2 regions of the Cellulomonas algicola genome follow, and region 1 is predicted to be linked to the other one. Evidence: riboswitches for the same ligand, from Rfam matches in the RefSeq annotation. Region 1 holds a riboswitch; the other holds the start of a gene.
The links. Region 1 has a riboswitch for thiamine pyrophosphate ahead of KOV94_RS10740 (YkoF family thiamine/hydroxymethylpyrimidine-binding protein). Riboswitches for the same ligand answer to the same signal wherever they lie in the genome.
Positions count from the first base shown of each region.

Region 2: another riboswitch for thiamine pyrophosphate. It lies ahead of KOV94_RS06125 (thiamine ABC transporter substrate-binding protein); the one in region 1 lies ahead of KOV94_RS10740 (YkoF family thiamine/hydroxymethylpyrimidine-binding protein).

Region 1 covers NZ_JAHKSJ010000013.1:29,315-36,953, reverse strand. Annotated here, with positions in the region: gene KOV94_RS10755 (metallophosphoesterase family protein) at 1-751, opposite strand, end outside; gene KOV94_RS10750 (SRPBCC family protein) at 777-1,280, shown strand; gene KOV94_RS10745 (hypothetical protein) at 1,267-2,952, opposite strand; TPP riboswitch at 3,140-3,259, shown strand; gene KOV94_RS10740 (YkoF family thiamine/hydroxymethylpyrimidine-binding protein) at 3,395-4,063, shown strand; gene KOV94_RS10735 (ECF transporter S component) at 4,060-4,734, shown strand; gene KOV94_RS21265 (ABC transporter ATP-binding protein) at 4,731-6,404, shown strand; gene KOV94_RS10725 (energy-coupling factor transporter transmembrane component T family protein) at 6,401-7,210, shown strand; gene KOV94_RS10720 (CYTH and CHAD domain-containing protein) at 7,300-7,639, shown strand, end outside.
Region 2 covers NZ_JAHKSJ010000006.1:427,073-434,711, reverse strand. Annotated here, with positions in the region: gene KOV94_RS06160 (Na+/H+ antiporter subunit D) at 1-1,428, shown strand, start outside; gene KOV94_RS06155 (Na+/H+ antiporter subunit E) at 1,425-1,970, shown strand; gene KOV94_RS06150 (MrpF/PhaF family protein) at 1,967-2,374, shown strand; gene mnhG (monovalent cation/H(+) antiporter subunit G) at 2,371-2,793, shown strand; gene KOV94_RS06140 (phytoene desaturase family protein) at 2,849-4,354, shown strand; gene KOV94_RS06135 (nucleotidyltransferase family protein) at 4,405-4,632, opposite strand; gene KOV94_RS06130 (DUF4235 domain-containing protein) at 4,738-5,010, opposite strand; TPP riboswitch at 5,106-5,235, shown strand; gene KOV94_RS06125 (thiamine ABC transporter substrate-binding protein) at 5,326-6,411, shown strand; gene KOV94_RS06120 (ABC transporter permease) at 6,416-7,639, shown strand, end outside.

The sequences.
Region 1 (7,639 bases):
GGTAGGCGTCGACGACGTACCCGCCGTAGGTGTCGATGACACCGCCCAGGCGGCCCGTCACGCGCGCGCCCTCCAGCGGGGTGTCGTCGAAGACCGCCGACGCGGGTCGCGACGCGTCGGGCTGGTCCCGCTCGCCGACGCTCGCCGTGAGGACCGTGCCCGCCACCACGACGGCCACCGCACCGCCCGCGATCGCGCGCCGGTGCGGGCGCAGCGCGGCGACGAGCTCACCTCGACGCGCCGGTCCGAGCATCCATCGACCGAGCCACCACAGGGCTGTGAGCAGCGCGAACGTGAGCGCCGCCCGACCGAGCGCGTCCGCGACGAGCGCCCGCGCGACGTCCTCGAGCGCCGCCTGCGGGGCCGAGAAGAACGCGAGGTAGCTGCGCAGGTCGCCGTTGAGCGCCTGCAGCGTCGTCGCCTGGTCGAGCTCGGTGACCGCCGCCGGGATCTCCTGCACCGTGACGCGCACGCCCAGCGTGAGGGGCAGCGGCGAGTCGATCTGCAGAGTCCCGACGGGTCCCAGGTCGATCGTCACCGTGTCGTCGGTCGTCACGTCGTAGCGCGCCTCGTGCGGGCCGAGGCTCAGCTCGACGGACGCGGTCGTGACCCCCACCACGAGCGCGACGAGCGCCCCGGCCGCCGCGACCGCGACCCGCCGCCACGTGCGCGGGGACGGGCGGCGCAGGCCGCGCCACCACGAGCTGCGCGCACCCGTGCCGTCCGGCGTCTCGTCGGGTGCGGTGCTCATCGCGTCCGAGCCTAGACTCGGCCGGGTGCGTCGTCGCGGCTACGTCCTGACGTCCGACTGGCGCGTGGGCGCCCCGCTCGCGCGGTGCTGGGACGTGCTCGCCGACCCCGCCCTCACGTGGCCCGTGTGGTGGCCGCACCTGCGCACGCGCGACGTGCGGCCCGTCGACGGGCTCGTCGGGAGCTCCGCGACGCTGCTGTTCCGGACGCCGCTCGGCTACGCGCTGCGGGTCGGGCTGGTCGTCGAGTCCGCGCAGCCGCAGCGCCGCGTGCTCGTACGCGCGTCGGGCGACCTCGAGGGGCACGGCGACGTCGTGCTCGAGGCGCTCGCACCCGACCGCACGCGGATCGGCGTCGTGTGGGACGTGCGCACGACGCGCGCGTGGATGAACGCGACCGCTCCCCTGCTGGGGCGCGTCTTCACGGCGTCGCACGCCCGCGTCATGCGCCTCGGCGAGCGCGGCCTCGACCGCCACCTCGCCGCGACCGCGCCGGTCGCCGACCCGGCGCGCGACGTCACTGGTACGTGACGAGGTCCGGCACCGGCTGCACGCCGTAGGTCTGCGCCGGGTCGAGCATCGGCTTGTCCTCGTCGACGAAGTTCTTCCAGCCCCAGTGCACCGTGGGCGCACCGGCACGGAGCGTCGCCCACGTGCCGGCCTTCGCGGGCTGCGAGCCCTGCCCGTCGACGTGGATGACCGTGGCGAGCTCGTCGTGCGTCGTGTCCAGCCCCTCACGGCCGCTGATCATGCGCAGGCTGAACTGGTGCAGCACGAGCATCTTCTGCGGGAGCGCGCGCTCCCGGGTCAGGCCCGCGAGCCACGCGCTGACCGCGTTGACCTCGTCGATCCCGACCGACCCGATCTGGCGCAGGTGCACCTGGTCGGGCGCGAGCCGCCACTCCGGGTCGAGCGCGAGTCCCACGTACGGCAGCGCGAGCAGGTCGGTGTAGCGCTGCGCCTGCGTGACGAAGTCCGTCCGCCCCGGCTGCAGGTCGAGGATCACGAGCTGACCCGCCGCACCCGCGGCCTCGACCAGCGGGCGCAGCTCGTCGACCGACCGTTCCTGCGAGTAGTTGCCGTCCGGACCGGGCCCCGCCGACGCGATCGTCGCGATGACCTCGACCGCCGGCACCACCGTGTCGCCCGTCAGCGGGCGGTACGCGTCCGCCTGGCCCTGCGCACGCGCGACCGTCGCGGGCACGTCCTGCTCGCCGAGCACCCCGAGCGCGGCCGTCCCGGGCGTCCCGTACAGCGCGACGTACCGCTTGCCGGGCTGCCCCGGCACCGCCGGGAACACGAGCTGGCCGCCGCCCGGCAGCTCGACGCCCGTCGAGGCCGTCGCGACGCGTGCCGCGAGGCGGTCGGGTGCCCCGAACCCGTCCCCGAGCGCGACGACGTGCGCCGGCCGGCGCTGCGCGAACGCCTGGACCGTGCCCGCGAGCGCGCGCGGGTCGCCGCCGGGCACGTCGACGGCCTCGACGCCCATGACCGCGGCGTTCGCGACCGCGACCGGCAGCGCGCCTGTCACGCCCGTGAGCAGGACCGTCGACTCGACGGGAGCCGGCGGCGCGGTCCGCGGCAACGCCCCCGCGCCCGTCCCGCTCGGCGACGCGCTCGCGCGCGTGCCGCGCGACGCCGACGGGCTCGCGGCGGTCGGCGTCGCGTCGGCGGAGGGCGAGGTCGCGGGCGCGGGTGACGCGCCGTCCGCCCGGACGACCGTCACGCCGTCAGGGACCGGTGCGGTCGCCCCGACCGCCACGGCCCAGCGCGTGCCGAGACGCTCGAGCTCGGCCGCGAGGACGTCGGGCGGCACGCCCGGACCACCGAGCAGCACGGGCGCCCCGAGCCGCGCGCCCTCCCGGATCGCGGCGTCCTGCGCGGCCGGGTCGGCGGCGTCCGCGAGGACGACGACGGGTGCGCGCGCGACGAGCGTCCGGACCACCTCGAGCGCGGCCGTCTCCGCCGACGCCGCGGGCAGCACGGTCGCGGGGAGCGTCGGCTGGACCGCCTCCGCGGCGAGCGGGGACGCCGACGGCGACGGGGTCGCGCTCGCGCTCGTCGTGGGGTCCGGCCGGCCGTCGTCGGCCGTGCAGGCGCCGAGCCCGAGGCACGCGGCGGCGGCGACGAGCGCGGCGGTCCGGTGGTGGACGGGCCGGCGGGTCTGCCGGCGGATCGGCTGGCGCGGCTGACGGATCGGCACGGTCCTCCCTCGACGGTCGGCGCCCCACTGTACGGGGGCGGCTCGTGCGCCCGCCCCTCGGGGGCGTGCTCGGGGAGCGGTGGTGGAGGGGCCGACGCGGCCGTCGGCGGACCGCCCGACCGCGCGGCGACCAGCGGGCGGACCGGGCTTCCGGCCGGCCCGGGGGGAGCGCTACGGTCGGCGGCGACAGAAGCCCCCGGGGAGCGCAGGAGCGCTGAGAGTGCGGCCGGACACCACGTCCCACCCGCAGACCCGTGGAACCTGACCTGGTTCGCACCAGCGTAGGGAGCAGGGCACTCGTCGCCGACGGCCGCGTCGGCGACCGGCGTCCGTCGGGCTCGACGCGACGCCTCGTCGCGCCACCCGGACGGTCGTCGGTCGTGCGCCGTCGCGCGGCCTCGTGCTGCTCGCCGGGGGTCCGCCACCGCACCGGAGGACCACCATGAGCACCCCCGTCACCGCACCCGACCGACGCGCGGCCGCGACCGCCGCCGAGCTCGGCGTCGGCGCCCGCTTCTCCCTGCACCCCGCGTCCGACGACGCCGTGCGCGTGATCCTCGACGCGCTCGCGCACGCCGACCGCGACCGCGTCACCGTGACCACCGACGACGTGTCGACGCTCGTGCGCGGCACCGAGCACGACGTCGTCCGCTACGTCCACGACGTGCTCGCCGCCGCGGGCCGGGACGGCACGCACGTCGCCGCGCACGTCCAGCTGTCCCGCGGCTGCCCGGGCGAGGTCGCGTGCGCGCTGCCCGACGACGTCGTGCTGTCGGCCGTCGCACCGCCCGACCTGCCGCCCACGGGCCTGCGAGCCGCGGCGCACTGGGCGCTCTACCCGCTCGACGACGGCACGCCCGGGCACCCCGGCGACCACATGCGGGCGATCGAGCAGGCGATCGCGGTCGCACGTGCCCGTGCCGCCGTGTCCGCGTCGCACTTCGTCACCCGGCTCGACGGGGACCTCGCCGACGTCCTCGGGGCCGTCGCCGACGCGTGGCTCGCCGCCGCCCGGCACGTGCGGCACGTCGTCGCGCACGTCACGATCACGCTGCACTCGCCGTCGTGGGCGGGCGAGGCGGCGGGCGACGCGGCCGGGGTCGACCGATGAGCGCCGCCCGCGCACGCGTCACGCTCGCCGAGCTCGTCCTGCTCGCGGTCCTCGCCGTCGTCTTCGGGTTCCTCTACTGGGCGCTCGTGCAGGCGTGGGGCGCGCTCCAGCTCGCGATGGGGCCGTTCGGCGACCTCGCCCAGCACGTGCTCATCGGCGGCTGGATGGTCGCGGCACCGCTCGCGGTCTACGTCGTGCGCAAGCCCGGGGTCGGGATCGTCGTCGAGCTCGTCGCGGCGTTCGTCGAGGTCGCGTTCCTCGCGTCGCCCGTCGGACCGACGCTGCTCGTCGTCGGGCTCGTGCAGGGCGCGGGTGCCGAGGCGGCCTTCGCGCTCACCCGGTACCGCCGCTACGGGTGGGGCGTCTTCGCGCTGTCCGGGGTCCTCGCGGGGCTCGCAAGCACCGCGCTCGGCGTCGTGCGGTTCGGGTGGCTCGGGCAGGACTGGTTCGCGTGGCGGCTCGGGCTGCAGGTCGTGAGCGGGCTCGTGCTGTGCGGGCTGCTCGCGCGTGTGATCGGCGACGCGCTCGCGCGGACCGGGGTGCTCGACAACACGGCGCTCGGCCGCGCACGACGCGGCCGGACCGCGACGGGCCCGTCGGAGGCGTCGGTCGAGCCGGCCGGACCCGACGACGCGGAGGCCCAGGTCGACGAGCGGACCGGCGCGCGGTGATCCGGGCGCGCGGGCTCACCGTCCGCTATCCCGACGCACCGCGCGCGGTCCTCGACGGTGTCGACCTCGAGGTCCGCCCGGGCGAGCACGTGCTGCTGCTCGGCGGCTCGGGCGGCGGCAAGAGCACGCTGCTGCGCGTGCTCGCCGGTGTCGTGCCGCGCGTGGTCGACGCCGACGTGTCCGGCGCGGTCGAGGTCGCGGGCGTCCACCTGCCCGCGGACCAGGTCCCGCCGTCGACCGGCTACCTCACGCAGGACCCGGCCGACCAGCTGGTGCTGCCGACCGTCCGCGACGAGGTCGCGTTCGGGCTGGAGAACCGCGCGGTGCCGGCCGCGGAGATCCCGCCACGGGTCGAGGCCGCGCTCCGTGCGGTCGGTGCCGCGCACCTCGTCGACCGGCGCACCGCGGAGCTGTCGGGCGGCGAGGGACAGCGCGTCGGGCTCGCCGCGACGCTCGTCACCGCGCCGGACGTGCTGCTGCTCGACGAGCCGACCGCGCTGCTCGACCCGGCGGCGGCCCGCGGTGTCGCGGCGGCGGTCGCGGTGGCCCGGACGCCGTACCGCGCGAGCGTGCTCGTCGAGCACCGCCTCGACGAGCTGGGCGTCCTGCCGGGGCGGACCGTGGTCCTCGACGCGGGCGGGCGCGTGGCGGCGGACGGCCCGACCGCGGGCGTCCTCGTCGAGCAGGCGTCCCACCTCGCCGGCCTCGGGCTCGCGCTCCCGCTGCGGGCCGAGCTGCGGGCGGCGGGGGTCGGGTCGCTCGACGAGCTCGCCGGGCGCGACGTCCGGCGGACGGCCGTCGCCGCACCTCTGGGGGCACCGGCGGCGCACGTCGTGCTGCGGGCGCGCGACCTGCGCGTGCGCCGTGACGGGCGCGACGTCCTGCACGGCGTCGACCTCGACGTGCGGGCGGGCCGTGTCACCGCGGTCGTCGGCCCCAACGGGTCGGGCAAGAGCACGCTGCTGCTCGCCCTCGCCGGGCTGCTCCCGGCGGCGGGCGGCGTCCGCAGCGGGACCGTCGGGTCGGTCTTCCAGCGGCCCGAGCACCAGCTGCTCGCGCGCACGGTGCGCGACGAGGTCGCGTGGGGACCCCGTCGCGCACGGCGCACCGACGTCGACGCGCTCGTCGCGGCCGCGCTCGGCCGGTACGCGCTCGACGGCCTCGCCGACCACGACCCGTTCCGGCTGTCGGGGGGCCAGCAGCGGCGACTGTCGCTCGCCGCCTCTGCGGTGTGCGGGCACGACGTGCTGCTCGCGGACGAGCCGACCTTCGGCCAGGACCGGCGCACGTCGCTGGCCTGCGGCGACGCCCTGCGCGCGCTCGCCGACGAGGGACGTGGCGTCGTCGTGGTGACGCACGACCTGCGCCTCGTCGCCGAGCTCGCCGACGACGTCGTCGTCCTGCGTGCGGGTCACGTCGCCGGTCGCGGCGCGACGGACGACGTGCTCGCCGACGTCCGCCTGCTCGGCGCGACCGGGCTCGTCCTGCCGCCCGTCGTCGCCGCAGCCGTCGCCACGGGTCGGCCGGTCCGGGCCGTGCTCGGCGCGCTGCGGTCGGCCGTCAGGACAGCGACGGGTGCGGAGGCGTCCCGACGCCCGGAGGGGCGGCGGGCCGTCCCCGCCGGGGCCGTGGGGGGCACGCCGTCGCGACACCCGGCCGGTGCGCCGTGAACGGGCCCGGGCTCGGCCGCGGGCTCCCGCACGACTCGGTGCTGCACCGGCGGAACCCGACCGTCAAGCTCGCGGTGTCGTTCGCCGTCGCACTGGTGCTGCTCGTGCCGGTCGACCCCTGGACCCCGGCGGTCCTGCTCGTCCTCGCGCTCCCCGCGGCGACGCTCGCGGGCCGACTCGGCGCGCGGACCGTGCTGCGCGCGCTCGCGCTCTTCACGCCGTTCGCGCTGTCGCTGCTCGCCGTCAACGCGGTCACGCGGCCGGGCGCCGTGCTCGCGCACGTCGGGGGGCTCGAGGTGACGACGACCGGTCTGACGGTCGGCGGCGCGCTCGCGCTGCGCACGCTGCTCGTCGGGCTGCTGTCCGTGGCCTTCACGCTCACGACCGACGCGGGGCGCCTCATGACGAGCCTGCACCAGCACGCACGGCTCGGGCCGCGGGCGACGTTCGCGGTGCTCGCGGGCTACCGCGTCCTCGAGCAGCTGCCCGAGCGGTGGGAGACGGTGCGCCGCGCGCAGGCCGTGCGCGAGCCCGCACGGCGGCCCGGGGCACGGCTGCCGTCGGACCCCGCCTCGCTGGCGCGCGCAGCGTTCACGGTCCTCGTCGTGTCGCTCCGGCAGGGCGAGCGGCTCGCGATCGCCCTCGAGCAGCGCGGCCTCGGTGCCGGGCCGCGGACCGTGGCGCGTCCGGTGCCGCTCGACCGGCGCGACCTCGTGCTCGCCGTGGTGGTCCTGGGGGCGGTCGGCGTGGTCCTCCTCGCGTCGTGGCGGTCCGGCGTGCTGCGGACGTGGTCGACGGTCGGCTGACGCGGGGGCTGCCGCGGTCCGTCGGCGCGCCGGTCCGCCCACCCCGGGCTCGCCGGGCGGTGCCGGGAGGCGGGTGCGAGGCTCGACGCATGGCGCACGACGAGGTCGAGACCGCGTTCGAGGTCGCTCCCGGCACCCCGCTGCCCGGCCTGGACGGGCTTCCGGGCGTCGCGCGCGTCGACCGTCGGGAGCCGCAGCGCCTCGTCGCGACCTACTGGGACTCCCCGCGCCTCGACCTCGCACGGGCCGGCGTGTCGCTGCGGCGCCGCACCGGCGGGCACGACGAGGGCTGGCACCTCAAGGTGCCGCTCGCCGGCGACGGTCCGGACGGTCGCCGGCGCGCGGAGCACCGCGCGGACGTCGCGCCCGCCACCCCGCCCGACGAGCTCGTCGCGCTGGTCCGGTCACGGCTGCGCGACACCGACCCCG
Region 2 (7,639 bases), on a different contig from region 1:
GACCTCGTCGCCGACCGCCTGTCGGCGCTCATGCTCACGGTCTCCGCGACCGTCACCCTCTGCGTCCTGCTCTACTCGCTCGCCCAGGGTCAGGAGGACGACGAGGAGTCCGCGCCGATCTCGATCTTCCACCCGACGTACCTGGTGCTGACGGCGGGCGTCGCGAACGCGTTCCTCTCGGGCGACCTGTTCAACATCTACGTCGGGTTCGAGATCCTGCTCGCCGCGTCGTTCGTGCTGCTCACCCTGGGCGGGACGCGCGAGCGCATCCGGGCGGGCACGATCTACGTCGTCGTCGCGCTGCTCTCGTCGATCCTCTTCCTCGTCGCGCTCGCCTCGATCTACGCCGCGACGGGCACCGTGAACCTGGCCCAGCTCGCGATCCGGCTCCCGGAGATCGACCCCGGGGTGCGGCTCGTCCTGCAGGTGCTGCTGATCCTGGCGTTCGCGATCAAAGCGGCGGTCTTCCCGCTGTCCGCCTGGCTGCCGGACTCCTACCCGACCGCGCCCGCACCCGTCACCGCCGTGTTCGCCGGCCTGCTCACCAAGGTCGGCGTCTACGCGATCATCCGCACCCAGACGCTGCTCTTCCCCGAGGGCAGGCTCGACGACGCCCTCATGTGGGCCGCGCTCGCGACGATGGTCGTCGGCATCCTCGGCGCCGTCGCGCAGGACGACATCAAACGTCTGCTGTCGTTCACGCTGGTCAGCCACATCGGGTACATGGTGTTCGGCATCGCCCTGTCCACCGACGCCGGGTGGACCGCCGCGATCTACTACGTGGTCCACCACATCACCGTGCAGACCGCGCTGTTCCTCGTCGTGGGGCTCGTCGAACGTGCGGGCGGGTCGACGTCGCTGACCAAGCTCGGCGGCCTGGCCAAGCTCGCGCCGCTGCTGGCGATCCTGTTCTTCGTGCCGGCGATGAACCTGTCGGGCATCCCGCCGCTGTCCGGGTTCCTCGGCAAGCTCGGGCTGCTCGAGGCGGGCGTGCAGGTCGGCACGCCGCTCGCGTACGTGCTGGTCGTCGGGTCGGTCGTCACGTCGCTGCTCACGCTGTACGCGCTGGTCAAGGCGTGGAACAAGGCGTTCTGGCAGGTGCCCGAGGAGGAGCGGCCGCCCGTGCGGCTGCCGTTCGGCATGGTCGGCCCCGCCGCCGCGCTCATCGTCTTCGGCCTGGGCCTCACGGTCGCCGCCGGGCCGCTCTACGCGTACACCCAGCGGGCCGCCGACGCGCTGACCGAGCGCACCCCGTACGTCGAGGCCGTGCTGCCCGACGGGAAGCGCGGCAAAGGCGTCTCCGTCGAGGTGACCGAGGAGGCCGCGCACGGCGGCGAGGGCGGCGAGGTCGGCACGGACGCCGCCGACACGACCGGCAGCGCGCCCGACGCGGCCGTCCGCACCGACGTCGCGGAGGTGGGCGGATGAGCCTGCACCCGCGCCGGTCCCGCTGGCGCACGCAGTGGGCGACGGTCGTCTGGCTGACGGTCGTGTGGGTGCTGCTCTGGGGCGACCTGTCCGTCGGCAACGTCCTCGCCGGTGCCGGGCTCGCGCTGCTCGTCACGACGGGCCTGCGCATGGCGCCGATCCAGTTCCAGGGCCGCGTGCGGCCGCGCGGGCTCGCGGTGCTCGTGGGCCGGTTCGTGCTCGACGTGGTCCGCGCGTCCGCCGAGGTCAGCGCGATCGCGCTGCGTCCCCGGTACACGCCGCGCGGCGCCGTCATCGGCGTGCAGCTGCGCAGCCACTCCGACCTGTACCTGACCCTCACGGCCGAGCTCTGCTCGCTCGTGCCCGGGTCGCTCGTCGTCGAGGCGCACCGGCTCACCGGGATGCTCTACCTGCACGTGCTCGACGTGCACGAGAGCGGCGGCATCGAGGCCGCGCGCCGCACGGTGCTCGAGCAGGAGGAGCGCGTGCTGCGCGCGTTCGCGTCCGACGAGGAGCTGCGCGCCGCGGGGGTGACCGCATGACCGCCATGACCGTCGTCGTCGTCATCTGCAGCGTGCTGCTCGTGCTGGGCGCCGCGTTCGCGATCGTCCGGGCCGAGAAGGGCCCGTCGATGCTCGACCGGACCGTCGCCCTCGACGTGGTCGTGGCCACGATGATCGTCGGCGTCGCGCTCTACGCCGCCGCCAACCGGCGGGCCGACGTCGTGCCGATCCTCGTCGTGCTGTCGCTCGTGGGGTTCGTCGGTTCGGTGACGATCGCGCGGTTCGCCGCCGTCGAGCCCGAGGGCGAGGGGCGCGTCCGCACGCGTGAGGAGATCGCCGCCGAGGAGGCCGCGCGCGCCGCGGCCGAGCAGGAGGCGCTGGGCGAGCAGCCCGAGGACACGGAGGAGCTGCACGGCGGCCAGGCGGAGGGGGAGGTCCGATGAACAGCTGGTGGGACACCGTCGCCGACGTCGCCTCGGTGATCTTCCTGCTCGGCGGGGCGCTGCTCGCGTTCGCGGCGGGCGTCGGCGCGCTGCGCTTCCCCGACCTGCTGGCCCGCATGCACGCTGCGACGAAGCCGCAGGTGCTCGGCCTGGTGCTGTGCCTCATCGGCCTCGCGCTGCGGCTGCGGTCCGGCGGCGCGGTGTGGGCGCTCGTCCTCGTCGCGCTGTTCCAGATGCTCACCGCACCCGTCGCCGCGCACATGGTCGGCCGTGCCGGCTACCGCACTGGGAAGGTGCGCGGGGAGCTGCTCGTCGTCGACGAGCTCACCGCCGACCTCGAGCGGGCGCGGTCGGGCTCCGACGCCGACGAGGCGGACCGTGAGCGTCGCACCGGAAGTGACGACATCGGTCCCCTCTGAGGCGCGCGCCCAGGTTCGCCCACCGCTCGGGCGCGAGGAGGGGTTGAATCGAGGCATGACGCACCACCGGGACGTCGTCGTCGTCGGGTCCGGTCCGAACGGGCTCGCCGCCGCGGTCACGCTCGCCCGCGCGGGCCTCGGCGTCCTGGTCCTCGAGGGGCAGCCGACCGTCGGCGGCGGTGCACGCACGCTCGACCTCGGCCTGGCCGACGGGATGGTGCACGACCTGTGCTCGGCCGTGCACCCCATGGCGTGGGCGTCGCCGTTCTTCCGGTCGTTCGACCTGCGCGCGCGGGGCGTCGAGCTGCTGACTCCCGAGATCTCGTTCGCGCAGCCGCTGCCCGGCGGTCGGGCCGGCATCGCGTACCACGACCTCGACCGCACGGTGGAGCGCCTCGGCGTCGACGGGCCCGCCTGGCGGTCGCTCGTCGGGCCGCTCGCCGCGCACCCCGGGCACGTCGTGCGCGTCGCGCTCGGCGACAAGCGCAGCATCCCGGCGGGACTGCTGCCGCACGGCGCGCCCGCCGCCGTCCACTTCGGGCTGCGCGTCCTGGAGCAGGGCACCCGCCTGTGGGACCGCCCCTTCATCGACGACGTCGCACCCGCCCTCCTGACGGGGGTCGCCGCGCACACCATCACCGCGCTGCCGTCGCTCGCGGGCTCCGGGACGGCCCTGCTGCTCGCGGCCCTCGGCCACGCCGGCGCCGGGTGGGCCATCCCGCGCGGAGGCTCCGGGTCGATCGTCGCGGCGCTCGTCGACGACCTCGTCGAGCACGGCGGGGAGGTCGTCACCGACCACCCCGTCCGCACCTGCGACGACCTGCCGCCCGCGCACGCCTACCTGTTCGACACCTCGCCCCGCACGCTCCTCGACGTCATGGGCGACCACCTGCCGCCGCGCGCCCGCCGGCCGCTCGAACGGTTCCGGTACGGCAACGGCGCCGCGAAGGTCGACTTCGTGCTGTCCGAACCCGTGCCGTGGACCGTCCCCGAGGTCGGGCAGGCCGGCACCGTGCACCTCGGCGGGACGCGCGCCGAGATGGTCGAGTCCGAGGGGGCCGTGCAGGCGGGCCGGCACGCGCGCCGTCCGATGACGCTGCTGAGCGACCCGACCGTCGTCGACGAGTCCCGCCGCGTCGGCGACCTGCGGCCGCTGTGGACCTACGCGCACGTGCCCGCCGGCTCCGACGTCGACGTCACCGAGGCCGTGACCGCGCACGTCGAGCGGTACGCGCCCGGGTTCCGCGACGTCGTCGTCGCGTCGCGCTGCATCCCGGCCGCGCAGATGCACCACCACAACCAGAACTACGTCGGCGGGGACATCTCCGCGGGCGCCGCGACCATCGCGCAGATGTTCGCCCGCCCCAGCGCGCGCCGGGATCCCTACGCCTCCGGGCGCGACGGTGTGTACCTGTGCTCCGCGTCGACGCCGCCCGGTCCGGGCGTGCACGGGCTCTCCGGCTGGTTCGCGGCGCGACGCGTCCTGCGCGAGGTCTTCAACACCGACCAGCTGCCGACCCTCGCCCCCGACCGCGCGACGGAGGCGTGGCCGGTCATCTAGTCGGCCGTCGGGCGGTCACCCCCCCGTGGATCGCGACGGGCCCGCACCGATCAGACGGCGACGGCCTCGGCGAGGACCGACGCGACCACGTGGTCGGCGAGCACGTGTCGCGAGGCGACGTCGACTCGTTCGCCGAGGACCTGCTCCAGTTCTCGGGCGAGATCCATGAGCGGGAAGAGGCCGACCTCACGCACGTCGACGTCGACGAGGAAGTCGATGTCGGACGCCGGGCCGTCCTCGCCGCGCGACCGATCCGACGACGGCGATGTGCGTCGCACCTGCGCGCCGGGCAGCGGCGCGGATCTCGGATCGGTGCGCGTGCACCTTCGCGAGGCGCCCCTCGCAGGTGTCGTCCGACACGTCGACGCCGGATGCGATCCGGCTCAGTCGACCAGCTCGCGGCCCGTCTCCGTGCGGGCGGTGAACGCGGCGGTGCCGCGGGTCGCGAGCGCGCGGGCGACGCCGACGAGCGCTCCCGTGATCGCGGCGGCGGCGATGACCTCGCCGAGCCGGTAGTCGCCCTCGTCCTCGGGCTTCGGCGGCTTGTGACCGCGCGTCGCCTTCCACCCCTGGGCCACCACCTGCTGCGCGAGCCACGCGGCGACCAGCGCGCCGCCGATCCCCACGAGCTTCGCGACGGTCGACTGCTTGTCCATGCGGGGAGACCTCCGGGCGTTCATCAGGGACAGGACCGGCGTCCACGCTAGTCGCGGACGGGTCGGACCGCTGGTCGGACGGGCGTAGGATCGCAGGCGAACGACAGGGGAGCGTCACGTCGCCGGCAGCCCCGCCGACGGCCAGGACGCTGAGAGTGCGGACCACCGCAGACCCTCGAACCTGATCCGGTTCACACCGGCGTAGGGAGTCGGGCTTCTCAGTCTCCGCAGTCGTCGTCGGCGCGCCCCTGCGAGGGTGCCGCCGTGCGACGGGTGCGGGGACCCCCTCCTGCTGACGAAGGAGGAGCACCACCGATGGCGAGCACGCCCCGCCGCACGTCCGTCCCCGTCCTGGCGCTGGCCGCCGGGACCGTCCTCGCGCTCGCGGGCTGCTCCGCGATCGGCGGTGGCGACCCGTCGCCCGCTGCGTCCGGCGGGGGCGGCGGCACCGTCACGCTGGTCACGCACGACTCGTTCGGCCTGTCCGACGGTCTGCTGGAGTCCTTCGAGGAGGAGAGCGGCCTGACGGTCGAGGTCGTGCAGCCCGGCGACGCGGGCGCCCTGGTGAACCAGCTCGTCCTCACGAAGGACGCGCCGCTCGGCGACCTGGTGTTCGGCGTGGACAACACGTTCGCGTCGCGCGCGATCGACGAGGGCGTCGTCGAGCCGTACACGTCGTCCGCGCCCGCGGCGGAGGACGCCGCGCAGTACGCCGTCGACGGGTCCGACGCGCTGACCGCGGTCGACTTCGGCGACGTGTGCCTCAACGTCGACCACGCGTGGTTCACCGAGCACGGCGTGGCGGAGCCCGCGTCGCTCGACGACCTGACGAAGCCCGAGTACCGGGACCTGCTGGTCGTCCCGAGCGCGGTCACGTCGTCGCCGGGGCTCGCGTTCCTGCTCGCGACCGTCGGCGCGAAGGGCGAGGACGGCTGGCAGGACTACTGGACGGCGCTCGTCGCGAACGGCCTGAAGGTGTCCGAGGGCTGGTCGGACGCGTACTACACGGACTTCAGCGGCGGTGGCGGCGACGGGCCGCGCCCGGTCGTGCTGTCGTACGCGTCGTCGCCGCCGTTCACCGTGCCGGACGAGGCCGACGAGCCGACGACGGGCGCGCTGCTCGGCACGTGCTTCCGGCAGGTCGAGTACGCGGGCGTGCTCGCGAACGCCGAGAACCCCGAGGGTGCGCAGCAGCTCCTCGACTTCCTGCTGTCCGACGAGGTGCAGGCCGACATCCCGGGCTCGATGTACATGTACCCGGTGAGCACGGCGGTCGACCTGCCCGAGGAGTGGGCGCGCTGGGCGCCGCTCGCGGACGCGCCCTTCGAGGTCGCACCGGCCGACGTCGACGCGCACCGCGAGGAGTGGCTCGCGGCGTGGTCGGAGATCGTCGCGGGCTGACCCGATGACGACGACGCTCGCCCGGCCCGACGCCCCCGTGGCGCCGGGCGGGCGCGCGCGCCCGTCGGCGGGGACGGTCGCGTTCTGGACCGCCGCCGTCGTGGTCCCGGTCGCGTTCCTCGGGGTGTTCTTCGCGTGGCCCGTCGTCGTGATGGTCGCGCGCGGGTTCGTCGTCGACGGCGCGCTCGACCTGTCGGGCTTCGCCGACGTGTTCTCGCGACCGCGCACGTGGCGGATCGTCGGGCTGACGCTGGCCCAGGCGTCGGTCGCGACCGTCGTGTCGGTGCTGCTCGGCGTGCCCGGCGCGTTCGTGCTGTACCGGCGGACGTTCCGCGGGCGCGCGGCCGTGCGCGCGCTGGTCACGGTGCCGTTCGTGCTGCCGACGGTCGTCGTCGGCGTGGCCTTCCGGTCGTTGCTGGTCGACGGCGGTCCGCTCGGGTTCCTGCGGCTCGACGGGACGTTCGCGGCCATCGTCGCCGCGCTCGTGTTCTTCAACTACGCAGTCGTGGTGCGGGCCGTCGGCGGGCTGTGGGAGCGGCTCGACCCGCGCGCCGAGCAGGCCGCGCGTGCGCTCGGCGCGTCGCCGTGGCGGGCCTTCCGGACGGTCGTGCTGCCCGCGCTCGCACCCGCGGTCGCGTCGGCCGCGTCGCTCGTCTTCCTGTTCTCCGCGACGGCCTTCGGCACCGTGCTCGTCCTCGGCGGGCTGCGGTTCGGGACCATCGAGACCGAGATCTGGATCCAGACGACGCAGTTCCTCGACCTGCGCGCCGCCGCGGTGCTGTCGGTCGTGCAGCTCGTGGTCGTCGCCGGGGCGCTGCTCGTCGCCGGGCGGACGCGCGCGCGTCGCGAGCGCGCCCTCGACCTCGGCGCCCCGACCGCGACCGTCCGGGCCCTGACGCTCAGGCGGCCCGCCGGGGTGCCGCGCGGCGACGGGCACGCGCTCGACCTCGCCGCCGCCGCGGTGACCGCGGTCGTCGTCGTGCTGCTCGCGCTGCCGCTCGTCAACCTCGTCCTGCGCTCGCTCCGCACCACCGACGGGTGGGGAGTCGACCACTACGTCGCGCTCGCCGCGCCCGCGGACACGCTGGGCGTCAGCCCGCTGCACGCCGCCGTGACGTCGCTGCGCGTCGCACTCGACGCGACCACGATCGCGCTGGTCGTCGGCGGCCTCGTCGCGCTCGTCGTGTCGCGGCGGCCGCGTCGTGCGGTCGGTCGCCGGGCCGTCGCC